Regions from separate parts of the Neobacillus sp. NPDC097160 genome, predicted to be linked through region 1. Evidence: a T-box and tRNA genes for the amino acid it is inferred to sense, from the RefSeq annotation. Region 1 holds a T-box; the other holds one or more tRNA genes.
What was found. A T-box is a leader RNA that pairs with one kind of tRNA and senses whether it is charged. The one in region 1 lies ahead of leuS (leucine--tRNA ligase), so its partner is inferred to be a tRNA-Leu.

Region 1 (15,780 bases):
TTGTTTAATCTCCTATGCGCTGCGTGAGGATTTTCAGGCGAGCGATGCTGAAAATATTCGGAACGGATATTTTCCCTATATTCAAGGATTACATATTCTTTTGGATTATTTTATTGACCAGGAAGAGGACATTGCGGGAGGCGACCTGAATTTCTGTTCCTACTATAAAAGCGAAGAAATTCTTTTCAATCGCTTAAAACATTTCGTGACGGAGGCTGACAGGCACACCGAATATCTTCCTCACAAAAAGTTCCATCAGCTTATTAATCGCGGTCTGTTAGGGATTTACCTTTCGGATGTAAAGGTTCGAAAACAGAAAAATGTCCGCAAATTAGCAAAAGGAATTATTAAATCCGGTGGCTGGATCAGTTATTTCTTTTATTTTAATGGACTTGCCTACCGTTCGTTTCAAAAATCAATACCTGCATTTGTAACAAGATTATTGGCAAAATAAAAAACCAGGCATGTCCTGGTTTTTATCGTTTTTCTATCGCAATGATAAACGGTGGGTTATTTTGTTGATTAATAAATTGATATTGCAGGACATGAGCCGTTTTTTGATCCAATTGTTGGCAGTATGAAAGGAGTGAATCCCTTTCTATCGCACCTTGTTCGTGCCCGTGGTATATCACAAGGACGATGATCCCCTCAGGTGCCATCATTATCAATAACTGTTCGATGGCGGCAATTGTCGTATCAGGAAGGGTTACTATCATTTTATCGCTGCCCGGCAGATAGCCTAGGTTAAATATCGCTCCTGTGATTTTACCATGATCATTAGTAGGAATCTTAGCTGCAAGCTTTTCATGGCCTTCATGGAAGAGGGTGACCCGCTCTAAAAGATGATGCTCTGCTAAGCGCTTCCCAGATGCCGCAATGGCTTCTTCTTGAACATCAAAGCCGTAGACTTTCCCGGTTTCCCCAACGAGCTCTGCTAAAAATGCGGTGTCATGTCCATTCCCGACAGTCGCGTCAACCACAACGTCACCTGGTCTAATCGCTTTATCGAGTAAATTTTTCGCAAATGGAAGTATACGCTCCATTTTCATCGGTTCAAAGTCCCTTGAAAAAACTTTCCCTGCCAGCTGTCTCTTCGCTTAAGTTCTGCATCAATGGCATTCAATACTTCCCACTTATTTACACTCCACATCGGTCCGACCATCAAGTCGATCGGGCCATCACCGGTGATGCGATGGACAATCATTTCCGGCGGTAAAATTTCCAATTGATCACATACTAAATTTACATAGTCCTCTTGATTAAGAAATTCAAGCATTCCCTTTTCATATTGTTTGACCATTGGCGTGCCTTTTAACAAGTGGAGCAAATGAATTTTAATTCCTTGTACGTCTAATTTAGCGACTTCACGCGCCGTTTCCATCATCATGTCATACGATTCAAGCGGCAATCCATTAATAATATGGGAGCATATACGAATCCCATGCTTTCTTAATTTGTTTACCCCTTCAACATAACATTGAAAATCATGCGCACGGTTGATCAGAAGTGCAGTGCGCTCGTGAACAGTTTGAAGCCCGAGCTCAACCCATAAATAGGTGCGCTCATTTAATTCCGCTAAATACTCGACAACATCATCTGGAAGGCAGTCCGGCCGGGTTGCAATTGACAAACCAACAACGCCATCCTGCTTGAGCACTGTTTCATACTTTTCACGAAGGATATCCACCGGTGCATGGGTATTTGTGAATGCTTGGAAGTAGGCCATGTATTTGCCGTCTTTCCATTTCGTGTGCATTTTTTCTTTAATCTCATTGAATTGTGTTTCCAGGGTTTCCACACGGTTCCCGGCAAAATCACCAGAACCGGCAGCACTGCAGAAAGTACAACCGCCATGTGCGACCGTACCGTCACGGTTCGGACAGTCAAAGCCGCCATCTAGTGCCACTTTAAACACCTTATGGCCAAATTGCTGGCGTAGGTGGTAATTCCATGTATGGTACCGTTTATCATCTGATGCATATAGAAAAGGTTTAATCTGAAGCATTCAGAAAACCTCCTTTTTAAAATAATGAACATAAAATCAATTTTATCATGAAGCGATAGCCTTATCCAAATGTAATTGTTTCAAGCATTTTTCCATCATTTATCCAACTGTTTGTGTAATAGGAAAAAGAGTTGAGAACACAATAAGAAGTGAAGCAGTTTGCTTCATAATGAGGGATTGTGCCCTAACATCAAGGAGGTTCTTAGATGGCTACTCGCGACTCAATGAACGATTTAATGCAGCAGGTTGAGGATGCAATTCGCTATGCCGAGGAACAATACAAACAAAGCAGCCTTCAAGAGCATTATAATGACGATAATTATACAAATGCGCTGCAACAGCTGGAGGAAACCTATCAGGATATTGCCAAAATGGCTCATAGTGCGAATTCGCAGCAGCGCGAACAACTCCATAGAATGAGACTGCAGCTTCAGCAGCTGCAGAATTCGATGATTTTAGAAGAGCAATAAAAGGAGGAGAAGCTTTTTGAAAAAGCGTTCAAAGCAGCAAAACCCTGAACAAACAACTAGAAATGGCATTAACAATCAAGATCTCGAACTGGGACAGGATGTTGATCTTGTAAAACAAGCAAAACAGAAATATGAAAAATCAGGCGGTCAGCCTGTAAAATCAAAAATGCATCAAGAATAATAATACTTATCAAATCCCTCAACATTTTCGTTGAGGGAATTTTTTTGATTATTTTTTACAAATTTTTTTATTTGAAAATCTGGCTGAAGTTAATCATAACAAGCCTCTCAAGACCCTATAGATCAATTTCTTAATAAAAACAATATGAAAATAGAAGAAAAATCTCGTTCACAGATTGGAAACAAGTGATGTTTTATATGTGATGTTGGTCACAGATGGAGATTTTTTTTCTGGTTTAAATAAGGTATGGAATAGAAAATTTCATTCCAAAACCTCCACTTTTTGTTAGGAAAACCATATTGGTTAACCCTAGCACTTTTTTTAGAACTTCATGTGAATATGTTCACATTTTATCCGCAAATTTTCCTAGCAAAGGAAGTAAAAAAATGAAAAAGTACTTATTAATTTTTAGCATTGTCTTTACCATACTGTATCCTGCGACTAGCTTTGCAGAAAATAATCCTATTTTGAGCATGGAAGAGCTGACGATTCAAGTTATGCCGGAGTATGCCTATCACCCAAACGATCAAAAGAAAGACCATGCACCACTGTTAATTGGATACCAGGGATCGATGGTAAATAATACCGTCCAGCCTCAGAAGGGACAAATCGAAATTCCCCTTCCGATGGAGGAAAAGAATTTTCGGATTGGCTATGTTGCCGATTACTCAAGTGATTTACGAAAGTCCTATGAAATTGAATATGTGATTGACCGTGAGAAAGGAACGATTTCCTGGACAACAAGTGAAGAGATTGCGCCAAAGGAGCGGTATAAGTTTGTCATTGAGTTTTATTCAGACAGTCTAAAGGTTAAGAAAGAAAAGAAATCGTTATCGTATCAGTTTAAAAGTTTTGCTGATATAGGGCTGGTCAATGTGTCCTTTACCGAACCGTCCAAGGCAAAAAAGCTGAAGCTCACACCAGCACCGGAAGAAAAACAGAATCATGGTGGCGGCGATAATACCTTCTCATATCTATTTCAAGATGTAAAAGCAGGTGAAGAAAAAAAATTCACTTTAACATATGAACGCAGCGAGACGAAACCAACTACAGAACTAACGAATAATAAAAACTCTGGGGATCTAAAAGAAGATAATAAGAAATCCACAAGCCTTGCCGTCGGAGCATTTAGTGGGATAAGCGTCCTAGCAGCTGGTGCATTGACAGTAATAATCAGAAATCGAAAGACAAAGCAGCAATAAACAAAAGCGATTTCAATTGGCGTGGTTCATTTGGGATTAAGGTATCTAAAAGGTACTTTAATAAATAAATAGAGAGATTAAAGATATTTTATGGGAGGTGAAAAAATGTTTAAAAAGCTTTTAAAGATGAACAAAAAGTTTTTAGTTGTTTTAGCCCTGCTCATTGGCGTGTTTTTATCATTTTCAACAGTGAAAACAATGGCTTACTTGGATTCACCAGGTTTTTGTCAAAACTGTCATACGATGAAATCCGTCTATACTTCATTCTTGGATTCCACACATTCGGATTTGCAGTGTAATGACTGCCATTTGCCGCATAAGAGTGAGGTTGGAAAATTATTTTTCAAAGGCCGTGCCGGGATGACGCATATTTATTTCAACACACTTGGAACAGAGAAGATACCGGATGTGATTGAAGCAACAGAGCGTACGAAAAGCATTATGAATGACAACTGTATCTCCTGCCACGAGAGTACGGTAAACAATGTATCACATGATGCCAAGGATAGTTGTATCTCCTGTCACAAAACGGTACCACACGGGAAAGGCTTTAAAGATGATCATTATAATAAGCCACCTGTATCAGGAGAGTTATTAGAAAATAAGGGAGGATTTTAAGAATGGGAAGGTTCCGATATGGGGCATATCTTCTCCTGCTTGCATTCGTGTTAATTATCACTGGCTGCGGCAACGATTCCGGTGACAAAACAGCTTCAGCAGCAGGCAAGAAGACGACAGGCCTTTCAGCAGATGAAATAAGTAATGAAGCATTCAAGGACTTATTTCCGCTTCAATATAACAGCTACAAGAAAAACGAAAAGATGGAAGATACCAAATACAATGGTTCGGTAAAACGAAGCAAATACGATGCGGATAAAGAGCCATTACTGCCAATCCTATTTAATGGCTATGGTTTCGCCACTGAATACAACGAAGACCGCGGCCACATTTACGCATTAGAAGATATCCGTAATGTCAAACGGATTACCGACAAGTCAGTTGGGTCCTGTTATACATGTAAATCAACCGCTGTGCCAAAAATGATTGAAGAAATGGGCGACAGTTACTGGGGCGCTAATTTTAACAAAGATATCTGGCCTAAAGGCGAAGCGATGGGCCACTCGCCAATCGGATGCTCTGATTGTCATGATCCGAAAACAATGGATTTACGTGTTACCCGTCCAAGTCTATTTAAAGCATTGGAAGCAAAGGGTGTTGATGTTTCAAAACCAACGAAAAATGAAATGCGCAGCTATGTTTGCGGCCAATGCCATGATGAATATTACTTTGCTGCCAATAATAGTGAAGTTACCTATCCATGGACTAAAGGCTTCAAGCCGGAAGAAATGTATGAATACTATAATACAATTGCCAAGGAAAATGGTTTTGAAAAAGACTGGATCAGTAATATTTCCGGAACGCCAATGTTAAAGGCACAGCATCCTGAATTTGAAACCCATTTATCTGGAACGCATGGTAAGGCAAATGTATCCTGTGCCGATTGCCATATGCCATATGAACGTGTCGATGGAAAAAGAAAGATTTCGTCTCACTGGTGGACTTCACCACTTAAGACGATGCAAACATCTTGCGGACAATGCCATGGTGACCGTGATTTAGATAAATTGAAAGACCGTGTTCTTGAAATTCAAGAGGCAAACGTAAGCGGATTACATGATGCACAAGATATTTCAACTTCTGCCCATTACTATGTGAACAAGATGATAACCTCTGGTGTGAGTGCGGATAAAATCAAAGAGGCGCAGGAATTTGTCCGTAAGGGCCAATGGTTCTGGGATATCATTGCTGCTGAAAACTCTTCAGGCTTCCACAATCCACAGGGTTCAATGGATTCTTTAAGGATTTCAATTGAGCAGTCAAATAAAGCGATTCGCCTTGCAACGGAAGAGCTCGTGAAAAAAGGCGTCAACATGGAAGAGCTTGATAGCGAAATTGAAAAGGCGAAAAAAGCTGTTGCCGATGAGAAAGTGAATGAAAAGAAAAAAGACCAAGCAGTTAATAGTTATTTCCCTGCTCAGGCACCAGTTGTACCAGCAGTTCCAAAAAAATAGACCCTTTCCATTTTTATATTCTTATTCGTCCCGCCAAGAAGGAATAAGAAATTGGGAAAGAGTCGTTGAACAAGTTTTTGAAAGCACTGTATTCCTTTGGGGAACAGTGCTTTCTTTTGTTTATTTTGACAAATTTATGGCAATGAGTCAATTTGTAGGCTTCAAATGTGGGTTGGCGGAATTAATGGTGAAGTTGGCGGAATTCCGTCCGAGTTTGGCGGAATTAATTTGAAAGTTGGCGGAATCCGACCCAAGTTTGGCGGAAATCCTGCAAAAAGCCGCGGAAATATATCCCTGCGAAATTTGGAAATACAAAAGCATTGCACCTTATCAGGAAAACAGCTAAAATAACCAAGGTAATCGAAATAGTTAATGATAAAGGAGCGTTTTTCATGCCACGTGCCTTATGGCTTTTAATCATCGGGATGGCAGTGAATGTAATAGGCTCTTCTTTTTTATGGCCTTTAAATACAATCTATATTCACGATCATTTAGGAAAGTCCCTTTCCGTTGCAGGGATTGTCCTCATGCTCAACTCGGGAGCAAACGTAATTGGAAACCTTTATGGCGGCCATTTATTCGATAAAATTGGCGGCTATAAATCTATAATAATGGGAATTGCTATTTCCCTATTCGCCCTTGTCGGCCTATCTATCTGGCATGACTGGCCACAATATGTCGTTTTCCTTACTATCACCGGCTTTGGAACAGGAATTATTTTTCCATCGATGTACGCAATGGCGGGTTCAGTCTGGAAAGAAGGCGGGCGTAAATCGTTTAATGCTCTTTATGTCGCACAAAACCTCGGGGTTGCAGTGGGTGCGTCACTTGGCGGAATCGTAGCAGATTACTCTTTCCAATTAATCTTCTTAGCGAACACCATCATGTATGTAATCTTTCTATTAATCGCTGTATTTGGATATAAGGGAATCTTGGTAGAAAATGCAATCCATGACCAAAAAGAAAAAGCAATAACCGTTGTAAAAAGCAAAGCAAATCTGCAGGCATTACTGATTGTTTGTGGAGGATATTTGCTTTGTTGGGTTGCTTATAGTCAATGGACAACAACGATTGCCTCTTACACCCAGGAAATCAATATTTCATTGACACAATATAGTTTACTTTGGACGATAAATGGAGCCATTATCGTCCTCGGGCAGCCAATATTAAATGGTGTGCTAAAACAACTTTCCGCATCACTAAAGATGCAAATCCTAATTGGAATTGGCATCTTTATCGTTTCATTTTTAGTTGCCGGAAAAGCGAGTGCATTTTCAGGCTTCTTGGTTGCTATGATCATTTTAACTATTGGTGAAATGTTTATCTGGCCTGCCGTGCCGACAATTGCTTTCGATTTAGCCCCTAAAGGGAGAGAAGGCTTTTATCAAGGTATCGTCAACAGCACCGCAACCGGCGGAAGAATGGTTGGTCCATTACTAGGCGGAATAATTGTAGATATGTATAGCATGTCCGCATTATTTTTCGTTTTGATTGGCCTATTCCTCATCGCAATCGTCACCACACTTATGTATGATCGCGGATTAAAAACAAAAATGGTGTCAGGCACCGTTCGTGGACAAATGTAGCATTTGTCCATGTGGGAAGGACAGTGATGGTTTTGCATCATTGTCTTTTCTTTTTGAGTTTAAAAGCAAGAAATTTGGTCTACCATGAAATTAGACACAAGTTTACTTGCAACCCGCCGAAAAATTTAATACAATAACCGTAATACTTTTTATATTAGAAAAACAGTGATCAGGAGTAGTAGTGGTCAATACCCGAACCTATAGAGAGTTGACGGCAGGTGGAAGTCAACCGGGTACATCATGAACTCGCCTTTGAGTTGCAGGCATGAAGGAACAGTAATGCTTGCCGTTTTCCGCGTTAAGGATGAATGAAGCGAGTGCATAGATGCACTAATGTGGGTGGTACCGCGGGAAGATACATACAATCCTCTCGTCCCGTTTTGGGATGAGAGGTTTTTTATTTTTTTTAGGAGGAAAACAATATGAGTTTCGACCATCAGCAAATTGAGAAGAAATGGCAACAGAAATGGGAAACAGAAAAGACATTTAAAACAAGTGAAGAATACGATAAACGGAAATTCTACGCGTTAGATATGTTTCCATATCCTTCAGGGGCGGGACTGCATGTCGGACACCCGGAAGGCTATACAGCAACAGATATCTTATCTCGGATGAAGCGGATGCAGGATTACAATGTACTTCACCCAATGGGCTGGGATGCATTCGGACTGCCGGCAGAACAATATGCATTAGATACCGGAAACGACCCGGCGGAATTCACTGAGAAAAATATTAACACCTTCCGCAGACAAATTAAAGCACTTGGATTTTCGTACGACTGGGATCGTGAAGTCAACACGACAGACCCTGAATACTATAAATGGACGCAGTGGATTTTTTTAAAGCTTTGGGAAAAAGGGCTTGCCTACATTGATGAAGTAGCCGTGAACTGGTGCCCGGCACTTGGAACTGTTTTAGCAAACGAAGAAGTAATCGACGGTAAGAGTGAACGCGGCGGACACCCGGTTGAACGCCGCCCGATGAAGCAATGGATGTTAAAAATTACCGCTTACGGTGACCGTTTACTTGAGGATCTAGAGGAATTAGATTGGCCGGAAAGCTTGAAAGAAATGCAGCGCAACTGGATTGGCCGCTCTGAAGGTGCCGAAGTAACCTTCGAAATTGATGGACATGATGAAACCTTTACCGTTTTCACTACTCGTCCAGATACATTATTCGGTGCAACCTATGCTGTTCTTGCTCCAGAGCATGCTTTTGTTGATAAAATTACTACAGCTGAAAAACGGACAGCAGTTGATGCGTATTTAGATAAAGTGAAAACGAAAAGCGACCTTGAGCGTACAGATCTTGCGAAAGAAAAAACAGGCGTATTTACGGGTGCATATGCAATCAATCCGGCAAATGGCGAAAAAATGCCTATCTGGATTGCCGATTATGTTTTAGTAAGCTACGGAACAGGTGCTATTATGGCCGTACCAGCTCATGATGAACGAGATTATGATTTTGCAAAAGAATTTAATTTATCAATCAAGCCAGTTGTTGCCGGCGGTGATGTGGAAAAAGAAGCCTACATAGGTGACGGTGAACACATCAACTCCGATTTCTTAAATGGCTTAAATAAAGAAGATGCGATTTCAAAAATGATTTCCTGGTTAGAGGAAAAAGGCATTGGTACGAAAAAAGTAACGTTCCGTTTACGCGATTGGTTGTTTAGCCGTCAGCGTTACTGGGGCGAGCCGATTCCAATTATCCATTGGGAAGATGGAACAATGACAGCTGTTCCTGAAGATCAGCTTCCATTGATGTTACCAAAAACGAAAGATATCAAACCGTCTGGAACCGGTGAATCACCACTTGCCAATATTGCTGATTGGGTAAATGTGGTTGATCCGAAAACGGGTAAAAAGGGCCGCCGGGAGACCAATACGATGCCACAATGGGCCGGCAGCTGTTGGTACTATTTACGGTATATTGATCCAAAGAACAGCACGGCACTGGCTTCAGCCGAAAAATTAAATCACTGGTTACCGGTTGATATTTACATTGGCGGTGCCGAGCATGCCGTGCTTCACTTGCTATATGCCCGTTTCTGGCATAAATTTTTATATGATATCGGTGTTGTTCCAACAAAAGAGCCATTCCAAAAGTTATTTAACCAAGGAATGATTTTAGGTGAAGGCAATGAAAAAATGAGTAAGTCAAAAGGAAATGTTGTCAATCCTGATGATATCATCGACAGTCACGGTGCCGATACACTTCGATTATATGAAATGTTTATGGGGCCGCTTGACGCCTCGATTGCGTGGTCGACAAACGGTTTGGACGGTTCCCGCCGCTTCTTAGATCGAATTTGGCGCTTATTTGTAGAAGAAGATGGTTCATTAAGCCCAAAAGTCCAGTCAACAGATGAAGCTTCAAGTTTGGAAAAGGTATATCATCAAACTGTGAAAAAAGTAACTGAGGATTATGAAGGCTTACGTTTTAATACCGCAATTTCACAAATGATGGTTTTCATTAACGAAGCCTATAAAGCAACAGTACTGCCTAAGGATTACGTAAAAGGATTTGTAAAAATGCTCGCACCTGTTAGTCCGCATATTGCTGAAGAACTTTGGGAAAAGCTTGGACACAGCGGCACGATTTCCTATGAGGCATGGCCTGCATATGATGAGGCAAAACTGGTTGATGAGGAAGTCGAAATTGTCATTCAAGTTAATGGCAAGGTAAAAACGAAGCTTATGGTGCCTACGGATGCTAGCAAAGAAGCATTAGAAGGAATCGCAATGGATGATGACCGTGTGAAGGAACAAATTGAAGGAAAAACGATTCGCAAAGTTATTACCGTTCCAGGTAAACTTGTAAATATCGTAGCTAATTAATAAAATAAGAGCATCCTCCTGTTTAGTCGGGGGGATGTCTTTCTGAAGGGATGATTGGGATGGAAGAAATTCAAACGATTACACCAGAAGAGTTACAAAAGAAGCTTGAGGCAGGGGAGAAACTCGAGCTTGTCGATGTGAGAGAGGATGAAGAAGTAGCAACTGGCATGATTCCAGGAGCAAAGCATATTCGCATGGGGGAAATCCCTGTTAACCTCGACTATTTTGATAAGGATAAAGAATATATTTTTATCTGCCGTTCTAGTGCCCGCAGCGGGAATGTTTGTTATTACCTCCAAGATCAGGGCTATAAAGTCCGTAACATGGTTGGCGGTATGATGAAGTGGACAGGAGAAACGAAATAACCGATTCCATTTTTGGAATCGGTTTTTCATTGCCTGTTTATTATCATGATACGCTTAGCTTCTGATCCTTTTTTTGCAGCATAACTCCCATAATGAATAATGGAACAATATTCACAGCGGCGATCACAACCCCTTGAAAGTCTGTACCAATAAATAGGCCGTGTACTGTAACTAATATATATAGAATTGGATTCAAGGCGTGTAATTTTCGCCATTTTTGATAACCAATTTTCTTTCGTGCCTTTGAAGTTACTACCGTTATGATTAAAAAATACAATGATAAAGCCCCCATCGCCATTGGCAAGGGTTTATAGTCGGTGTTAAACGGTATGAGGATCTCAAACCATTGGAACGAAATATACGAATCGATCAGTAAGAAACCGACATGTCCCAGGACAAGATAGAGAGCCCAATTTGACAATGACTCATGTAAAACTAGTGATAACGTAACCTTTTGTTTCCGCTTTTTCTGAACCTGAGTGTATAGTCCAATGATGACAGATAGATAAAGTAATAGATATGCAACCGTACCTGTTGCCCGAATAATATACCATTCAAACATCTCCATGTTATTCGCCTCCTCTCCAAATATCTCCCTCTTTATTGATTAACACGGCACGAATGCCTTTTTTTGCGACCCACTCCCGACCGTAATTTTCTCCTAGGAGAAGAACCGTTTTTGCCCAAACATCGGCTTCTATTGCAGTTCGGGCAGTTACGGTTGCCGATACAATGTCGCTTTCAGACGGTCTTCCTAATTTAGCGTCAATCAGGTGATGCCGCCATTCACCATTCACAAGCCATTTTCTTTTCTTCGTGGTAGAAGTTGCCACAGCACCGTTTTCTATTTGAATAGAAGAAATCATATTCGACGATTCAAATGGATTCTCAATCCCGATGTTTAACGGCCGTGGTAAAGAACCAAATATCCGAATATCGCCGCCAACATTGATAAACCCATAGCCCATTTCCGCTAACAAAAGGGAAGTACGGTCGATGACCCAGCCCTTAGCAATGCCGCCGAGGTCGATTTTTGAATGTAAAATAACGGCCTGTTGCTTTTCATTAAGAGTATATGTTTGTGATTGAGCCGCCGACGCTGTTGAACGGGCAGGTGTTTCTATTTCACGGTCTCTTATGAATTCAATTGATTTTGCGTAGCCGTTGTTTTCTAGGGCAGATAAAATACTAGGATTAAAAATTCCTCCAGTATCTTTATAAAACTGGTCTGCCTCGGATAGGATTAAGAACATTTCGCTAGAAACGGTAACCTCTTTCCCTACTTGTTGATTCAATTTTGATAGTTCACTATCAGTGCGAAAACGACTGCACGTAATCTCTACCAATTCAAATTGCTTATAAATCGGCATCATTTCATTGGCATAAAGTTCCTGACTAATCGAGATTTGCACCATCGTACTCATGGAATTAAATTGATAGTGATACATTAGGTTCCACCTGTAGTGGTATCAAAGCCATGATGATGCCCGGATGAGCGGCCTCCGCCATTCGAAAATTGATCCTGCTGTTGATTGCTGCTGCCAGATGACTGCCCGCCATTATCGTAATCGTTACCAAACGCTTGATCATTTTGATTAAATTGTGAGGGACTATCGCCACCCCAGGAATCGTCGGAATTTTGTCCCGGTCCTTGACCTTGTTGTATGTTATACCTATCTTGTTCCTGCTGATTAGTATTAATACCAGGTTGTTGCCCTTGATTGAATGTCATTTTATTGTCAGTCTTATCTCCGTTTGATAATCCGAGATAAGAGACCATCCCAGCTACGAGAGCCAAACTGCCAAAGCTGACTCCCCAAGTGATTTTCTGTTTTTTATCCATTGAAATGCTCCTTTTAAAATTGACTTCAAAAGGAAGTTTACAAGTTCAATCTTAAAATAATCTTAACTTCTTTATTTTTAAAATTCTGAAAAACTGTCAATAATGATAGTAAAAAAGAGAGGAAGAGTACTGTGATTCAGGTAAAGTTGTTTGATCGGGAGCATGAAAAGGATTTGGAAAAGGAAATGAATCGCTTTTTAAGAGGGATTGATGAAAAGAGTCTATTAGATATTAAATATAATGTAGCAGCGATGACAGAGGAAGAAGAGGAAGAGCAGATTTACTGCTTTTCGGCGATGATTATTTACAAGGCCTAATATTACATTTGAGGGCTCCATTTGAGGTTTTAAAACCGTAAAATGACATTGAAAATGGCGTGTAAACTGGAAACAGTTTTAGCACGCCATTTTTTTTATTAGAAATTAATAAAAATTATTTTACCTCTTGTTTATGAAAGGGAATTCGATTAATATCTAATTAGATACTTATTAAAGTAGGTGAATTACTGGATGCAATTAAACAAAATTGTTGAATTTCATAAAGCATTAGGTGACCTTACACGAGTTCGTATTATTGCTTTGCTCAGGCAAGGTCCATTGAATGGGCAAGCGATTGCTGAGAAGTTAGGACTTAAGCCGCCGACAATTACCCACCATATTGCGAAGCTGCGTGATGTTGGAATGATAAAAGAGCGCCGTGATAAAAATACAATCTATTTTTCTCTAAACACAAAAATATTGGAGATTAGTGCTAAGGGCATTTTAACTGTTGGAACGGGAGGCGATCCAAATATGGAAATGTCGGTTACTGAAGAGGAGCGTTCAGCCATTATCAAAAATTTCGTCACAAAAGATGGAAAACTGAAAAACTATCCTGCCCAAAGAAAGAAAAAGCTTGTTGTACTTGCGCATATAACCAAAGGATTAGAATTTGGGAAAATCTATCAAGAGAAAGAAATCAATGAATATTTAAAGCAATTTCATGATGATTATGCAACATTAAGACGCGAGCTCATTATGTGTCAATATATGTATCGAGAAAACAATCAATATGAGCTAAATCCGGTGGAGTTATGGTGGTTGAGTTAAAGGGTGTCACCCGGTACCCGATTTTTAGGAATATTCCCCTATATTTAAAAGAAAAAAAGCGTGTGAATTCACACGCTATTTAATGTGTTATTTTCGAAATCGGAACCTTTAATATGAAATCTGGTCTTTTTTCGCGGACAATGCAGCATTGGTTCCGGCGAGCCTGCCGGTAACGAGGGCAGAGGTGATATTATAGCCACCGGTGTACCCATGAACATCGAGAATTTCACCGCAAAAATATAACCCATCCATTACTTTCGAGCCCATTGTTTGCGGTTCGATTTCTTTAACAGATACACCGCCCCCTGTCACGAATGCCTTTTCAAGGGGCAAGGTACCATTTACTTTAACCGAGAATTGCTTGCAGCTTTTTGCAAAACTGCGAATTTTTTCATTGGAAATGGTACCGCCTTGTTCAGATGGGTCGATCCCATTTTGTTCTAATAGAAAGAGTAGATACCGTTCAGGAACGAGACCTTTTAAGGTGTTTTTAATACTTTTCTTTGGTTCGCTTTTTACAAGTTTAACGATTTCTTGAAAAATTTCTTCTTCCCGTTTGTCCGGCAAGACATCAAGGCTCATCGTCACTTCTTTTAAATTCCACTTCTTCATCGCTTTCACAACAAACTGGCTGCAGCGTAAAACAGCCGGGCCGCTTAGACCAAAATGAGTAAACAGCATATCCATACGATGCGTAATAATCGGCTTGCCTTTTGGATTCAAGACACTTAAATTAATGTCTCTTAAAGATAAACCTTGAAGTGATTTATTTTTGATAAAAGGTTCATTAGACGTCACGGGCACTTCGGTTGGGAACAGCTCGGTAATCGTGTGTCCGGCTTTCTTCGCCCAGGCATAGCCGTCACCGGTCGAACCCGTATGGGGAACCGATTTACCTCCAACTGCAACCACTATGGATTTAGTGGATATTTTTTGTCCATCTTTACATATGACAGCTGCAACAGTTCCATTTTCATAAATTATATCAGCAACGGGACTATTTTTGAAGATTCTCACGCGGAGCTTTTCTAATTGTTCTAAAAGCGCATCGACAACCGATTGCGCTTTATTCGAAACCGGGAACATCCTCCCGTGATCTTCTTCCTTTAAAGCGACACCCAGTTTTTCAAAGAATTTAATAATATCTTCATTACTAAAAATAGAAAAAGCACTATATAAAAACTTCCCGTTTCCTGGCAAGTGTTTAATGATTTCTTCGACAGGCAGGCGATTTGTGACATTGCAGCGTCCGCCTCCGGAAATCGCCAGCTTTCGGCCAAGCTTGTCTCCTTTATCAATTAACAGCACCTTTGCCCCTTTTTCACCGGCAGCAATAGCCGCCATTAACCCTGAAGGACCGCCGCCAATGACAATTACATCGTACTCCATATTTCCACCAACTTTATATTAATCATCCCTTCATTATAAACATATCTTGTGAAAATAAAACGAAAACCGTCGGATTCTTGATAAAAATAAATAGGTTGTGAGTAGCGTCCGGGTGAAAGAAGTTGTAAACTACTAATAGTGTGCAAAAAAAGTCGAATTTTTTTTGAAGCTGCACACGTATTTCTTCGGGTAGGAAGGGATTTTATGCAGTCTAAGCTTTTAAGAGGAACATTTATATTAACGTTAGGAACGATCCTTTCGAAGGTAATCGGCTTAATTTATGTTATTCCGTTTTATCAAATTGTCGGTAAACACGGGACACAGCTTTATTCTTTCTCGTATGTCCCTTATACGATATTTATTAGTATCGCAACAGCAGGGGTACCACTTGCCGTTTCTAAATTTATTGCAAAATATAATGCGCTGGAGGAATACGCGGTTGGCCGAAAGCTGTTTAAATCTGGCTTAGTGGTTATGTTATTAACTGGGTTTGCAGCGTTTTTATTTATGTATTTAGCTGCACCAATGTTGGCAGAGATGAGCCATCCCAGTAAAAAAGATATAGCTAATGTAACTACTGTCATAAGGGCTGTTAGTTTTGCGCTGATTGTTGTTCCGTTTATGAGCTTAATCAGGGGTTATTTTCAAGGGCATCAATCAATGGGGCCATCAGCTGTTTCACAGGTAGTAGAACAAATCGTCCGAATTATTTTTACGCTTGCAGGTGCCTATGTTGTCC
Region 2 (15,780 bases), on a different contig from region 1:
ATGGTAGTTGGGGCATGCGCCCCTGTGAGAGTAGGACGTTGCCAGGCTGTTGTAAAATTATTCCGCAGTAGCTCAGTGGTAGAGCTATCGGCTGTTAACCGATCGGTCGTAGGTTCGAGTCCTACCTGCGGAGCCATTTTTATGGAGAGCTGTCCGAGTGGCCGAAGGAGCACGATTGGAAATCGTGTAGGCGGGTAACCCTGTCTCAAGGGTTCAAATCCCTTGCTCTCCGCCATAAATTACTTTACAATATGGCCCCTTGGTCAAGCGGTTAAGACACCGCCCTTTCACGGCGGTAACACGGGTTCGAATCCCGTAGGGGTCACCATTTGGAGGATTAGCTCAGCTGGGAGAGCATCTGCCTTACAAGCAGAGGGTCGGCGGTTCGATCCCGTCATCCTCCACCATATTGCTCTTAATATTATTATCGCGGGGTGGAGCAACGAGCGTTGCTTCAATGAATAAACTGCGAGTTGTATCAATCGAGCTGCTACTTGAATATGCTTACTGAGATTGATACAGTCCATGAATACATTGGGCATGGTTAAAACCTAATATTTTTATTATCGCGGGGTGGAGCAGTCCGGTAGCTCGTCGGGCTCATAACCCGAAGGTCGCAGGTTCAAATCCTGTCCCCGCAATTTGGTCTGGTAGTTCAGTTGGTTAGAATGCCTGCCTGTCACGCAGGAGGTCGCGGGTTCGAGTCCCGTCCAGACCGCCATTAAAGTGGCTCAGTAGCTCAGTCGGTAGAGCAAAGGACTGAAAATCCTTGTGTCGGCGGTTCGATTCCGTCCTGAGCCACCATTTAAATTTACTGTGCCGATGTAGCTCAATTGGTAGAGCAACTGAATCGTAATCAGTAGGTTGGGGGTTCGATTCCTCTCGTCGGCATTGTTGCTGACAAAGTAATCATTATATGTGGAGGGGTAGCGAAGTGGCTAAACGCGGCGGACTGTAAATCCGCTCCCTCCGGGTTCGGCGGTTCGAATCCGTCCCCCTCCACCATTTATAGGGGTATAGTTTAAAGGTAGAACGAAGGTCTCCAAAACCTTTGGTGTGGGTTCAATTCCTACTACCCCTGCCAATTAAATTGTGGCGATTGTGGCGAAGTGGTTAACGCACCTGATTGTGGTTCAGGCATTCGTGGGTTCGATTCCCATCAGTCGCCCCATAATATTTTATTGAATATTTATAAAAATCATATTATCATTGGGCTATAGCCAAGCGGTAAGGCATCGCACTTTGACTGCGACATGCGTTGGTTCAAATCCAGCTAGCCCAGCCAATTTGCGGAAGTAGTTCAGTGGTAGAACACCACCTTGCCAAGGTGGGGGTCGCGGGTTCGAATCCCGTCTTCCGCTCCATTATATACGGCGGCATAGCCAAGTGGTAAGGCAGAGGTCTGCAAAACCTTTACCACCGGTTCGAATCCGGTTGCCGCCTCCATAAAACAATTGTTGAGTATGGATATGAACAGGTAATAAGATTTCGCCGGGGTGGCGGAACTGGCAGACGCACAGGACTTAAAATCCTGCGGTAGGTGACTACCGTACCGGTTCGATTCCGGTCCTCGGCATTGCTTTAAAAACATTTTAATACGCCGGTGTGGCGGAATTGGCAGACGCGCACGACTCAAAATCGTGTTGGGTGACCAGTGTCGGTTCGACCCCGACCACCGGTATCAAATTTGTTTGATAAAAAAGTTTTTCATATTATATGTGAAAAACTTTTTTTGTGTTTTTATTCATATGAAGGACAAATCGCACAAGAAAAACCTACAATTAAGCGTTCATTTTATTAAAGGGAGGAAAAATCGACAAATTTCGCAAAAATCTCTTGACGCATAAAAAAATAGTGTGTAATATTGTAAAGGTCAAGTTCGTTCATAAAATATTCATATTTATTAAATCATGCGGGTGTAGTTTACTGGTAAAACCTCAGCCTTCCAAGCTGATGTAGTGGGTTCGATTCCCATCACCCGCTCCATACATATTAACTAACGCAGTGTATCGTTACATAGGAGAACGATGCATTGCGTTTTTTCATTTTAAAAAAAAGATGCCTCATTGGCACCCAAAAATTCGATATGAAGCTTCCCCACCATGTATTTGCGTAAACATGTTCATTAAGGATTCAGTTAACTTTTTAGCATCTTCTATACGCGTTGAGGGTCGCAAATATATGATTTGTAAAGCATTTTTCGTAGCATAAGTTACGGGTGTTCTTTCGGAATCGACAAAAGGACTTCCAAACGGCCCTTCCTTATCAGCAGCCACGATTAGCCGATCTAAGGAGTTTTTCCTTCCATTTAATCCGATGTATTCTTCGCCTTCTTTTCCAATCCGGATTTCAACTGGTCCTTGTACCAGATCTAGGTCATAAATTCCAATCGGCACTTGATATTGCAGTGAGAAAAAATTATTGATATCGATGGCACTTTGAACGGAAGAAAGATAGTTTTGCTTTTGTACCCTTCTAAATAAGCTTTCTGCAGAATGCCGGTAGCGGTTTGGGTCTTTACCGGTCTTTTTAAAAATGTTTCGCCATTCTTTTATTCCGGGAAGGTCCGTTACTTGTTTATTTTCTAAATCAAAATAAATAGACTCTTGGAAAAGCTGGAGTCGGCCCTTTAGCATTTGTGGTGAATCCCCTACCGTGATATCCCTGTATTCAATAACTCCCAGCTTAAAACCGGGGATTTGCTCCAATATTTCCGATGAGACTTGATTTTCCAACGATTCCACCTCCAAAATTCATTGAAAATAGTTTATCATAAATAGATGTGCTACAAATAATGTAACAACTTAAATAGATGAACTTGTTTTGTAAGGAGGGGTTCATATGGATTATCACAAATTAAAAAAGGAACTAATTACCTATAGTAAAGAAATCGGAATTGATAAAATTGGGTTCACCACAGCGGACCCATTCGATGAATTGAAAAGCCGATTAATCAGACAGCAAGAACTTGGCTATCAATCAGGTTTCGAGGAGCCAGATATCGAGAAGCGAGTTACCCCTTCTTTGCTGCTTGAAGAGCCCCATTCGATTATTTCGATTGCCATAGCCTATCCATCAAAAATGAACGAACGGGTGGAAAGTAAGAAGGGCATGAGAAGAGGGATCTTCAGCAGGGCATCATGGGGTCTCGATTACCATCATATTCTTCGAGACAGGCTGAAAAAGATAGAAGGATTCATCAAAACGATGGTACCGGATGCCAGATTGAAATCAATGGTGGATACAGGGGAGCTTTCAGACCGAGCAGTTGCTGAAAGAGCGGGTATTGGTTGGAGCGGAAAGAACTGCGCCATTATTACCCCGGAGTTTGGCTCCTACGTTTATATAGGTGAAATGGTTACGAGTATCCCTTTTGAACCGGATACACCAATAGAAGATCAATGTGGGTCCTGCACAAAGTGTTTAGAGGCTTGTCCTACAGGAGCTTTGATCCAAGGGGGTCAGATTAATGCGCAGCGCTGTATTTCTTTTCTAACACAGACAAAAGGGCTCATCCCTGATGAATTTCGAGAAAAGATTGGGAACCGTGTCTATGGCTGTGATTCCTGTCAAACCGCTTGCCCGCATAACAAGGGGAAGAACTTTCATTTTCACGAAGAAATGGAACCGGATCCCGAGGTGGCTAAACCATTATTAAAGCCGATTTTAACATTAAGCAACCGCGAATTTAAAAATAAGTTTGGTAATGCAGCAGGATCATGGAGAGGAAAGAAACCCATTCAGCGAAACGCAATAATCGCTCTTGCCCATTTTAAAGATGAAACGGCAGTTCCAGAATTAATCGATGTATTAGTAAAAGAAGCAAGTCCTGTATCGAGGGGAACGGCAGCCTGGGCGCTTGGAAAAATTGGCGGTGATCCTGCATTTGCAGCGTTAGTAAAAGCAAAAGAAGTGGAAACAAATTCCGAAGTTCAGGGGGAAATAGAAAAGGCCTTGAATTTTTATAAATAAGAAAGAGCAAATCACATAGGTTTTGCTCTTTTTTAATTAAATTCACCTTTCTCTCATATGTATAAAAAGAAAGGGGTGAAGCCAAAATGCGTGAATTACTTCAAGACCTATTTGAAAAAAGGATGGGATTGTTTGTTTCTGAAAAAAGAAGCAACAAACTATTTTTTCCGAAGGCTGAAAGGAAGCAAGAGGCGTTAGCAAAACGGTCTGCAGAAATTGTTAAAATTAACGCTTCAGGGAAGATTGTTGAGGAAGCTGAAGAAGAGCAATTTCAAACGTTAAAATATGCTGCCCATTATCAGTATTTAATAAAACAAAAGGGTCTCCTATATTTGGAAGAAGAAGTTGAAGAACGAATTGCAAAGTTTTATAAAGGTGCATTAGTGATGGATGAAGAAATAGTTAAGCCAATTCAGAATCAATCAGTATCTCAGGAGGTCATAGAACCGGTATTGCCGGAACATGATGAACGGATTAGCTATGAATACAATCGCTTAAAGGCTGTTCAATACGCAGAACGCTGGTGGAATACGAATAATCCTGCCTTTAAAAAATTTGAAAATAATTGTACGAACTATATTTCTCAGTGTCTTAGGGCGGGGGAAGCACCTATGAGGGGACATCCGAACCGCGGAAATGGCTGGTGGTACCAACATACGAATTGGAGCTATAGCTGGGTAGTAGCGCATTCACTTAAAAACTATTTAGGCATTTCCAAAAGCGGTCTAAGGGCTAAGGAAGTCAGCAGTCCAGACCAGCTGATTTTGGGGGACGTTATTTGCTATGACTTCGAAGGGGACGGCCGGTTCAATCATAATACGATGGTCACAGGCAGGGATGCGAATGGGATGCCTTTAGTGAATGCCAATACCTACAACAGCCGAATGAGGTACTGGGCCTATGAGGATTCCTCCGCATATACACCTAATATTAGATATAAGTTTTATTCTATCTTTGATGAATAAGGATTTCCCTTGAATGAATCAATCAAAGTGGTATAATTGCCTTTAGAGTTTTTATTCGAGGTGAAATACGTGTCCATTCATGTAGTCTTATATCAACCACAAATACCTTCTAATACAGGGAATATTGCTCGCACTTGTGCAGGAACAGATACTTCTTTACATTTAATCCGCCCGTTAGGTTTTTCTACAGACGATAAAATGTTGAAAAGGGCGGGATTGGATTATTGGGAATTTGTAAATATTCGGTACTATGATTCCTTAGAAGAATTCTATGACAAGAATGCTGGCGGAGAATTTTTCTATATTACAAAATTTGGGGAAAAACAATATAGCAGCTTTGATTATAGGAATCCAAGCAAAGATTATTATTTTATTTTTGGACGTGAAACAACTGGTCTTCCAAAAGAGGTCATCGAAAAAAATAAAGAAACTGCCCTCAGAATTCCTATGACTGAAAATATTCGTTCCTTAAATTTATCCAATACTGCGGCAATCCTCATTTATGAAGCATTACGCCAGCAAAATTTTGCGCATTTAAAATAAATAATGAAAAAGGCTGCCACTATCGGCAGCCTTTTTCATTATTTATTAGTACCTGGTTTGTCGTTGTAACCTGCAGTGAAGATTGCCGCTAAAAATGTGATCATAACTAAAACAACGATGAACGTATTCATGATATGTAGTGCCCCCTTAATTCATCCAATTTTCATTTTATACATATAGTTTTATTATAGCCTATCTTTAGAAAATGAAAAGTGCAATATCCCTTTTCCAAAAATAAAAAAGATAGACAGTAACCCAATAAGGTCACGCATGTTCAAAGGACTAAGTGCATAGAGTATATTAATCGTCTCTGATTAAGCTACAGGGGGAGGGCCATATGGATATTTTAAAAAAAATCGAGATGTTTCGCGAAGAAGAAGAAAAGCTACGTTGGGAAGGATCATTTGCTGATTATTTACAGTTGTTAAAAGAGAAGCCATGGGTGGCACAATCTGCACATTCACGAGTTTATAATATGCTTAAGGATTCTGGAATCACAGAAGAAAAAGGGACGAAGAAGTACGAATTTTTTAGTAATCAATTATTTGGCTTAGAGGAATCGCTTGAGCGGTTAGTTGAGGAATACTTCCATCCGGCAGCAAAAAGATTAGATGTTAGAAAACGTATTTTACTGTTAATGGGTCCGGTAAGCGGTGGGAAGTCCACACTTGTTACGATGTTAAAAAGAGGGCTGGAGGCCTACTCACTTACGGATCGAGGTTCTGTTTTTGCTATTAAAGGCTGTCCAATGCATGAGGACCCACTTCACTTAATACCGCATCATTTGCGAAAGGATTTCCATGAGGAGTATGGCATCCGGATTGAGGGGAATCTCTCGCCGCTTAATATGATGCGGCTTGAGAAGGAGTTCGGTGGTAGAATCGAAGATGTTTTAGTGGAGAGAATCTTTTTCTCAGAAGATAAACGAACAGGAATTGGAACGTTTAGTCCCTCCGATCCAAAATCCCAGGATATCGCTGATTTAACAGGAAGTATTGACTTTTCAACCATAGCAGAATTTGGTTCCGAATCAGACCCGCGTGCCTATCGCTTCGATGGTGAGCTCAATAAAGCGAACCGTGGGATGATGGAGTTCCAGGAGATGTTAAAATGTGATGAGAAATTTCTATGGCATTTATTATCGTTAACCCAGGAAGGAAACTTTAAAGCGGGCCGGTTCGCCTTAATCTCAGCTGATGAGCTAATTGTAGCCCACACCAATGAAACGGAGTACCGTTCCTTTATTTCCAACAAGAAAAATGAAGCGCTCCATTCAAGAATTATCGTCATGCCAATTCCATATAATTTAAAAGCTTCACAGGAAGAAAGAATTTATGAAAAAATGATTAACGAAAGTGATGTATCCGATGTTCACATTGCACCGCACACGTTAAAAGTAGCAGCAATGTTTACCATTTTAACACGCTTAAAGGAACCGAAAAAAGGTGATATTGACTTACTGAAGAAAATGCGCCTGTATGATGGTGAAAATGTAGAGGGATTTAATACGGCTGATGTCGAAGAGCTGAAGCGCGAATATCCTGATGAAGGGATGAGCGGTATTGACCCTCGTTATGTGATTAACCGTATTTCGTCAACGATTATTCGAAAAGAAGTACCATCCATTAACGCCCTTGATGTATTACGGTCATTAAAAGATGGGCTTGACCAGCACCCATCGATTACCACTGAGCTGCGTGATCGCTATATGAACTATATCTCTTTAGCACGAAAAGAGTATGATAATATTGCCAAGAAGGAAGTCCAAAAAGCATTTGTTTATTCGTATGAAGAATCGGCAAAAACGTTAATGGATAATTATCTTGATAACGTAGAAGCTTACTGCAATAAGAATAAACTCCGCGATCAATTAACAGGAGAAGAAATCAATCCTGATGAAAAGCTGATGCGGTCGATTGAGGAGCAGATTGGTATTTCTGAAAATGCGAAAAAGGCTTTTAGAGAAGAAGTATTAATCCGAATTTCAGCCTTCGCACGAAAAGGCAAGCGATTTGATTATAATTCCCATGACCGGCTAAGAGAGGCCATACAGAAGAAGTTGTTCGCTGATTTGAAGGATGTTGTCAAGATTACGACTTCATCGAAAACACCAGATGAGCAGCAGTTGAAGAAGATCAATGATGTTGTTGCCCGTTTAGTCGATGAACATGGCTATAACTCTACTTCGGCTAATGAATTATTACGGTATGTTGGAAGCTTACTAAATAGATAATGAAGGTTAGAGTTAAAATAGGAAGACTGGCAGAACGAATCTGTCAGTCTCTTTTTTTCATTAATTGGAGAACTCGTCCAATTTCATAGGCGAGAACCCAATTGTCGAAATTATTTGTAAATTATTCTCTATCTCTGCATAGGATAAAGTAATCCATATTTTTAATGATTTTTTTCACTCGCGTTATCTTATGTATTTGCTAAAAAAGTGTGCAGTATAGACTGAATAAATTAATTTAATAGGGAGGGGTTTATAATGTCAACCGATAACCATCAATTTGTGATTTCTCGAGAAGATTGGTCCCTCCACCGCAAAGGCCACGATGACCAAGTACGGCATCAGGAAAAAGTCCAGGAGGCAATTCGCAACAATCTTCCAGACCTAATTACAGAAGAGAGCATAATTATGTCGAATGGTCGAGATGTGGTAAAAATTCCGATTCGTTCATTGGATGAATATAAAATCCGCTATAATTATGACAAAAACAAACACGTGGGCCAGGGTGATGGTGACAGTCAAGTCGGAGATGTAGTAGCACGTGACGGTTCCAGTGGTCAAAAAGGTCCCGGTAAAGGCCAAGGGGCAGGGGATCAAGCCGGAGAAGATTATTTTGAGGCAGAAGTATCATTAATGGAACTCGAAGAAGCATTATTTAAGCAGTTAGAGCTTCCAAATTTAAAGAAAAAAGACGAGCAAGAACATCTCGTTGAAAATATAGAATTCAACGACATCAGAAAAACAGGGTTAATGGGGAATATTGATAAAAAACGGACGATGATGTCTGCTTTTAAACGAAATGCCATGACTGGAAAGCCGGCATTCCACCCCATTTTCAAAGAGGATTTGAAATTTAAGACATGGAATGAAGTAGTAAAACCGGATTCTAAAGCTGTCGTTATTGCGATGATGGATACGAGTGGAAGTATGGGAATATGGGAAAAATATATGGCCCGCAGCTTTTTCTTCTGGATGACACGGTTTTTAAGAACAAAATACGAAACAGTTGAAATTGAATTTATCGCTCACCATACAGAGGCAAAAGTGGTGACTGAGGAAGACTTCTTCTCGAAAGGAGAAAGCGGTGGAACCATTTGTTCATCCGCATACCACAAGGCTTTGGATATTATTGACAATAAATACAATCCGCGAAAGTTCAACATCTATCCATTCCACTTTTCAGACGGTGATAATCTCACGTCGGATAATGCCCGCTGTGTGAAGCTTGTAGAAGAATTAATGAAAGTATCCAACATGTTCGGCTATGGCGAGGTAAATCAATACAACAGGCACTCTACCTTAATGTCTGCCTACAAGAACATCAAGGATGAACATTTCCGCTATTATATTCTCAAGCAAAAAGCAGATGTATTTCATGCGATGAAAAGCTTTTTTCAAAATGAAGAATCCCAATTATATGCTTAACCAAAATCGACAGGACCAGGTGCCTGTCGATTTTTCCACTTTAATATGTAAATAAAAATTGGTTACAAGCCTGCCATTTTTTGGTTAATGATTGGTATAGACAACTATACTTTTTAAGTGTAAGATAATGTTATAACCTGAAAGGAGTATCTGAAAATGATTCCAAAAGATAATCATATTTTACTTAAGGGTATTCAAATTTATTCAAATGATACGATAATTGAAAATGGGTATATAAAAATAATAGATCAAAAAATAGCAGAACTCGGCGGGGTGGCTGAACTTATCACGGAAGAAGACTTTGAGGTGGTAGAAGTACCGGCCCATTTTCAGGCAGTACCGGGTTTTATTGATGTGCATATACATGGTGTGAATGGCGCAGACACAATGGACGGAACTACGGAAGCATTGGATACAATGGTTACGGCACTGCCTAAAGAAGGAACCACCAGCTTTTTAGCAACTACTATGACTCAAGAAGGCAAAGAAATTGAAAAGGCATTAATAAATGCCGGAGAATATATCCAACAACAGCCTGCACATGGAAAAGCTGAAATACTTGGTCTTCATCTTGAAGGGCCGTTTGTGAATGCAAAAAAAGCAGGAGCCCAGCCGATTCAACATATTGTCGACCCTGACCTCGTATTATTCAAAGAGTGGCAGGAGCTGTCCAAGGGAACAATAAAACTTGTTACATTGGCCCCAGAGCAGCCGGGTGGATTAGAAATGATTCGCTATCTAAAGAAAAATGGCATCATTGCATCGATCGGTCATACTGATGCTACGTTTGAACAAGTTGGCGAAGCCATTGAAGCAGGAGCAAATCATGTGACCCATCTATTTAATCAAATGAGAGGGCTGCATCACCGTGAACCGGGTGTAGTTGGCGCAGTATTTTTGCGGAAAGAATTAATAGCAGAAATTATTGTCGATGGTGTCCATGTTCATCCGGAGATGGTAAATCTCGCTTACAAAAATAAGCAGAGCGATGGATTGATTTTAATCACTGACTCCATGCGTGCTAAATGCTTGAAAAATGGAATGTATGACCTTGGCGGCCAAGAGGTTATTGTCAAAGATGGAAAGGCAGTTCTTGCTGACGGAACTCTTGCCGGGAGTATTTTAAAATTAGGTCATGCTGTAAAAAATATCTTAACGTATACAGGTTGTTCACTTGAGGAAGCGGTACAAATGGCATCTGTCAATCCGGCTAAACAGTTGAATGTATTTGACAGAAAGGGAAGCATTGCTGTTGGGAAGGATGCAGACATCGTGATCCTCGATGGAAATATGGAAGTCTATATGACATTTTGCCGGGGATCACTTTCTTATAAAAGGGAGGAAAACTGATAATGAAAATTATTGAAGTAAAAGATTACACAGAAATGAGTCAGAAAGCGGCTGAATATATCCTTGAAAAGGTTCGTCAAAATCCCACGATTAAACTGGGACTTGCAACGGGTGGAACACCTGTTGGAACTTACAAAAAATTAATTGAAGATCATCAGAAAAACGGGACTTCTTATCAAAATGTTACAACATTTAATCTGGATGAGTACATTGGTCTCTCGGGCGAAAATAAAAATAGCTATCGCTACTTTATGGATGAGCAGTTGTTTAATCATATTGATATTAATAGACAAAACACAAATATTCCACGTGGTGATAGTAAAGATATAGAGGAAGAATGCCAGCGTTATGAAGAATTGCTTGCCAAGTATGGCGGAATTGATTTGCAAATTTTAGGAATTGGAAGCAATGGCCACATAGGATTTAATGAACCAGGGACTAACTTTACCTCTCAAACACATGTGATCGAATTGGCTCCTTCGACTATAAACGCAAATGCAAGGTACTTTAATCGAATTGAAGAAGTACCGACAAAAGCGGTTACAATGGGGATTTCCACCATTATGAAAAGCAAAGAAATACTGCTGTTAGTTTCTGGTGAAACCAAGAAACAGGCGATGGGCAAACTTTTAAACGGAAACGTAACAGAAAGTTTTCCTGCTTCTGTGTTGAAAAATCATCCATGTGTTACAATTATTGCTGATAAAGCAGCAGTTTCAGGTTTAATGATCCACTCTCAATAATTTATTTCGGTCATGAAAGAAAAATTTATAGCCTGTTATTGTTAGTTTAATTAGAAGGGTGTAAGTAAGGAATGATAAACAAAAATTCCCCCATTCCACTTTATTATCAGCTTGAAGAACACATTAAAGGATTAATTGAAAATAATGATTTGAGTCCCGGCGATGCACTTCCACCTGAAAGGGAATATGCTGAAAAATATCAAATTAGCCGGATGACAGTTAGACAAGCCTTTACCCAGTTAGTAAATGAAGGGTATTTATACCGGCTGCAAGGAAAGGGCACTTTTGTTGCTGAGCGCAAAATTGAACAGCCGCTCCAGGGATTAACAAGCTTCACCGAAGACATGAAAGCAAGAGGACTCAAGCCGGAGAGCAATCTTGTTAGATTTGAAATTATTCCTGCTACTATTCAGATTGCCGGTCAATTAAAGATTTCTGAAAATAAGCCCGTTTATGAAATTAAGCGAATTCGCTTAGCTGATGGTGTCCCGATGGCACTAGAAACGAATTATCTTTCAGCGATTCTTATTAATGGATTAACAGAAGAAATTGTCAATCAATCGCTTTATGGTTATATTGAAGGTACATTAAACTTACGTATCGAAAGTGCTTCTCAAATTATTGAGTCATCAATCGCCAGTCAAAATGAGGCAGAACTTTTAAATATTGCAATTGGGGCACCTGTGATGCACATCCAACAAAATACCTTTTTGAATGATGGCACTCCTGTAGAATTTGTAAAATCTGTTTACCGCGCAGATCGCTATAAATTTATGATTCAAATGAAAAGATGATTAGTGTGAAAAAACAGGTGCATTGTGCATCTGTTTTTTTTGCCCACAAACCTTTTTATTTCCGACACAGTCGAATATTTCCACTAATAACTTCCTTGAAAAAATGAAAAATAAGAAGGCAAGAGAATTTTTTCAAAGGGGGGTATTTCAATTGATAAAAAAACCAGTGGGGTTACTTTTAACAGCGGTCCTAACAGTAGGACTTTCTGCTTGTAATAACAATAATAATGATCATATAAATGACAAGAACACTAACCAGGTAGGCATGAATACCACCAACAGGAACAACCATTTTTTTGATGTCCGAAATGGAAGGGATGACGGCATCGACCACAATGGACTGCTTACCGAGGATTATACAAATCGTAACAACAGTCAAAGTGATTTAGATGTAAACTTTTTTAATGATAAGCATAAGATTCGAAAAAATAATAACGATATGATTTCTGCGTATCAAACGACTTTGAATAGTGATCAATATCCACATACTAGGGCAGTATTAATCCGAGATGCAAAATATCAGTTTATCCGCACCGATCCTAGACAAAGCAATTGGTTTCAGACGGGGTTAATCCAACAAGGACAGCCATTTATTCAGCAGCAAAACCCTGGTGCAAGTGCACCAGTGCCAGCGCCGCAGCCAACACAGCCGACACCAGCACCAAAACCAGTACCAGCACCAAAACCAGTACCAGCACCAAAACCGGCACCAGTACCACAGCAGACAAAACCAGCACCAGCACCTGCACCGAAACCAGCGGGTCAAACGCAAAATAATGCACCAGCCACTGGAACGGTCAGCCAATATGTACAACAAGTAATCAATTTAACAAATGCTGAGCGGAGTAAAAACGGCCTTCCAGGATTAAAAGCAGATACCCAGCTGAATGGTGTTGCTCAGAAAAAGTCACTGGATATGCAGCAAAATCATTACTTTTCACATACAAGTCCAACCTATGGATCTCCATTTGACATGATGAGAGATTTTGGTGTGACCTATAAATCAGCAGGCGAGAATATCGCCCAAGGTCAGCGGACGCCACAAGAGGTTGTGACTGCTTGGATGAACAGCGAAGGTCATCGCAAAAACATTTTAAGCTCAAATTTCACCCATATTGGGGTAGGATTTGAAGAGTCTGGGAAACACTGGACGCAAATGTTCATTGGTAAATAAGAAAAGTGCTAGCGCTGGTTAAGCGGTAGAACCAACAAAAAACAAACCGACAGATGCTTGCTTAAGCTCTGACGGTTTGTTGGTTTTTGACACTTGTAGTAATGGTTTGAAATTCAAAAAGAAACGTTGTCCCTTTCCCCACTTCACTTTCTACCCAAATAGAACCATCCATTGCACGAATAATACTATACACGACCATCATTCCCAAACCCGTTCCCTTTTTTCCTTTTGTGGAATAGAAAGGTTCCCCTAAGCGTTCAAGCTGCTCACTTGTCATTCCTACACCAGTATCCGTCACCTTTATTGTTACACAGCTTTGGCTAAATTCAGTTGAAATCGTTAAATAACCGCCTGCAGGCATTGATTCAATTGCATTTTTGAAGACATTTACAAAACACTGGCGGAATTTCTGTCCGTCCCCTTTTATAAACCCTATAATGGAAAAGTCCGTAATAATCTCAACAGAATTTTGATTTGCCAAGGGCTGAAGAATATTGATAATTTGCCGTAGTTCATTTTTTACATTTAACTCTTCAAGCGTCTCCAAAGATGGCTTCGCAAAGGTCAAATAATCTTGAATGACCCTTTCAGCGGAAAGTAATTCTTCCTTAACGATGGATAAGTATTCTTTTCTTTTTTGCCTTGAAAGGTAATCATCCTGCAGGAGCTGGACAAATCCGCTTGCCGCGGTCAGCGGATTGCGAATTTCATGGGAAATGGCAGCTCCCATTTGTTCAACTGCTTTTAATTTCTCTGCTTTAATTAGTTGCTGCTGCATTTCATTATTTTTTCTAACAAATTCAATCCCATATGAAATGATGCCAATTCCGAGCGATGGGATGACAAGGTAAGCAAACCAAGCATCGAACAGGCTGGAGTGTGAAGTAGTGAAACTCATTCCAAATACTGTTAGCACACCAAGGATCATCCCCATACAAACCGTAACAAAAATCCTGCGTTCAGGAGCTTGTTTTAAAAACCAAGGATATAATTTCCAGAGTACGATAGTGAGAGGAGCATAAAGGATAAGCGTTAGAAAAAAACCATTATCCAATCCGAAGAAACTTCTTAAGATTATAATAGCTCCAACAAGGATTGGGCCGATTCCTACATAAAGGCCGCCAAGAACCAAAGGAATTATCCTTAAATCATATCTCGCAGATGGAATGGGGTTGTAGGAGAATTTAGTAAATAACCATAAAGTTACGATTAACAAAATGATTAATGAAGATTTTGAAAGAGTGAATTTCTGACTTTTTTCAAGAAATATCAAACAAAAAAATAGTAGTATAATTAAAAGGGAGAGATTTAAGAAAAGGTGTTTCGTAATTTCCATTTTCTTCACCATCCAAAACTTGTTTAGCGTTCCATGCCAGAATTTATTGTGCAAGCTTACACTTTTGCGGCGCTCCGCCCCTTTTCCACAAAAGGGCTAATAGGGAAATTTTACATGTATTTTCCACAAGTTACAACAAAATTTGCGAAATATTTAGAAAAAAGGCAAATTTTGTTACAAATATGTAAATGAAAACAAGGAAGGATTCTCAAATTCACTCCTTCCTTGTTTTTTATTGTTTAATTGAGATGGTATTCCTACCTTTTATTTTAGATAAATATAATTCAGTATCAGCTTCTTTAATTAAGTCTTGAGGCTTTGAAGATGAAGAAGGGACCATGGTAGCCAGCCCAATACTTAATGTGACATATTCAGAGATTTCCGAACTAATATGGGGAATTTTAAGTGACTTTACTGTTTTCTGAATCATGTGAGCCGTGTTTATTCCTTCCACTGTTTTGGCTGCAGGTAAGATAAGGGCAAATTCTTCACCTCCGTAACGGCAAAAAGTATAACCAGAGCTATCAGGAATCAGGTCTTTAATGGCTTGAGCAATCGACTGTAAGCAAAAGTCACCAGTTAAATGACCATATGTATCATTGTATTTCTTAAAATAGTCAATATCGAACATGATCAAGGATATTGGTGAATGAGATAATAGTGATTCTGACCATTCTTTCTCAAGTATCTCATCAAAATATCTCCTATTTGAGATCCCAGTTAAACCATCCATATAGGAGAGTCGATTTAGAAGCTCATTTGCCTCTTGTAACTTTTGTTCAGTAAGTTTCCGTTCAGTAATATTTCTTGATACAATAATAACCCTTTTACTGCCATCTTCTTCGAAATGAACACTTTTTAGCGTAGATTCAATCCAAACATATTCCCCAGTTTTAGAAAGGTACCTATAAGTACATTCAGCAACACCATCACGAAGGGCTTTTGCAAACATTTCATGGGTATGCTCAATATCATCGGAATGAATAAAATACTCCATTCTTTTCCCTAATAGTTCTGGATATTCAAAATGAATAATTTCTTCCACTGCCGGTGAAATGTAAATATATTCCGTTTTTTCATTGTGCATCGTAATCATGTCACTGGAATATTCAGCTATTAACCGGAAACGTTCCTCTGTTTCTTTAATTTTAATTAAGCTTTGTTTTAATTGACTTTGTGCTTCATTTGAATCAACAACAAACACAAAAAAATGATAGGCTATTAAACCACCAAGTAAAGAGATAAGAT

Region 2: it has a tRNA-Leu gene. The T-box ahead of leuS (leucine--tRNA ligase) is inferred to sense a tRNA for this amino acid. The anticodon was not compared.

What each region holds. Positions count from the first base shown of each region.
Region 1 covers NZ_JBIWDU010000023.1:39,639-55,418, reverse strand. Annotated here, with positions in the region: gene ACIQXV_RS25820 (tetraprenyl-beta-curcumene synthase family protein) at 1-454, shown strand, start outside; gene mnmM (tRNA 5-(aminomethyl)-2-thiouridylate-methyltransferase MnmM) at 477-1,049, opposite strand; gene mnmL (tRNA modification radical SAM protein MnmL/YtqA) at 1,046-2,005, opposite strand; gene ACIQXV_RS25805 (YtzC family protein) at 2,212-2,475, shown strand; gene ACIQXV_RS25800 (glycogen biosynthesis protein GlgD) at 2,492-2,656, shown strand; gene ACIQXV_RS25795 (hypothetical protein) at 3,043-3,858, shown strand; gene ACIQXV_RS25790 (NapC/NirT family cytochrome c) at 3,964-4,476, shown strand; gene ACIQXV_RS25785 (ammonia-forming cytochrome c nitrite reductase subunit c552) at 4,479-5,930, shown strand; gene ACIQXV_RS25780 (hypothetical protein) at 6,096-6,281, shown strand; gene ACIQXV_RS25775 (MDR family MFS transporter) at 6,323-7,516, shown strand; T-box leader at 7,673-7,897, shown strand; gene leuS (leucine--tRNA ligase) at 7,939-10,356, shown strand; gene ACIQXV_RS25765 (rhodanese-like domain-containing protein) at 10,416-10,721, shown strand; gene ACIQXV_RS25760 (ferric reductase-like transmembrane domain-containing protein) at 10,765-11,289, opposite strand; gene ACIQXV_RS25755 (FAD:protein FMN transferase) at 11,291-12,169, opposite strand; gene ACIQXV_RS25750 (hypothetical protein) at 12,169-12,564, opposite strand; gene ACIQXV_RS25745 (sporulation protein Cse60) at 12,696-12,881, shown strand; gene ACIQXV_RS25740 (DUF2087 domain-containing protein) at 13,074-13,652, shown strand; gene ACIQXV_RS25735 (BaiN/RdsA family NAD(P)/FAD-dependent oxidoreductase) at 13,761-15,041, opposite strand; gene ACIQXV_RS25730 (putative polysaccharide biosynthesis protein) at 15,246-15,780, shown strand, end outside.
Region 2 covers NZ_JBIWDU010000012.1:84-15,863, forward strand. Annotated here, with positions in the region: rRNA gene rrf (5S ribosomal RNA) at 1-47, shown strand, start outside; tRNA gene ACIQXV_RS17315 (tRNA-Asn) at 62-136, shown strand; tRNA gene ACIQXV_RS17320 (tRNA-Ser) at 144-235, shown strand; tRNA gene ACIQXV_RS17325 (tRNA-Glu) at 254-328, shown strand; tRNA gene ACIQXV_RS17330 (tRNA-Val) at 332-407, shown strand; tRNA gene ACIQXV_RS17335 (tRNA-Met) at 568-641, shown strand; tRNA gene ACIQXV_RS17340 (tRNA-Asp) at 645-721, shown strand; tRNA gene ACIQXV_RS17345 (tRNA-Phe) at 729-804, shown strand; tRNA gene ACIQXV_RS17350 (tRNA-Thr) at 819-891, shown strand; tRNA gene ACIQXV_RS17355 (tRNA-Tyr) at 921-1,005, shown strand; tRNA gene ACIQXV_RS17360 (tRNA-Trp) at 1,011-1,084, shown strand; tRNA gene ACIQXV_RS17365 (tRNA-His) at 1,096-1,171, shown strand; tRNA gene ACIQXV_RS17370 (tRNA-Gln) at 1,211-1,285, shown strand; tRNA gene ACIQXV_RS17375 (tRNA-Gly) at 1,290-1,364, shown strand; tRNA gene ACIQXV_RS17380 (tRNA-Cys) at 1,373-1,446, shown strand; tRNA gene ACIQXV_RS17385 (tRNA-Leu) at 1,491-1,576, shown strand; tRNA gene ACIQXV_RS17390 (tRNA-Leu) at 1,600-1,681, shown strand; tRNA gene ACIQXV_RS17395 (tRNA-Gly) at 1,913-1,986, shown strand; gene ACIQXV_RS17400 (B3/B4 domain-containing protein) at 2,064-2,735, opposite strand; gene queG (tRNA epoxyqueuosine(34) reductase QueG) at 2,842-3,972, shown strand; gene ACIQXV_RS17410 (amidase domain-containing protein) at 4,059-4,937, shown strand; gene trmL (tRNA (uridine(34)/cytosine(34)/5-carboxymethylaminomethyluridine(34)-2'-O)-methyltransferase TrmL) at 5,007-5,480, shown strand; gene ACIQXV_RS17420 (PrkA family serine protein kinase) at 5,818-7,713, shown strand; gene yhbH (sporulation protein YhbH) at 7,969-9,135, shown strand; gene nagA (N-acetylglucosamine-6-phosphate deacetylase) at 9,292-10,485, shown strand; gene nagB (glucosamine-6-phosphate deaminase) at 10,488-11,228, shown strand; gene ACIQXV_RS17440 (GntR family transcriptional regulator) at 11,300-12,022, shown strand; gene ACIQXV_RS17445 (CAP domain-containing protein) at 12,174-13,196, shown strand; gene ACIQXV_RS17450 (ATP-binding protein) at 13,258-14,250, opposite strand; gene ACIQXV_RS17455 (diguanylate cyclase domain-containing protein) at 14,765-15,780, opposite strand, start outside.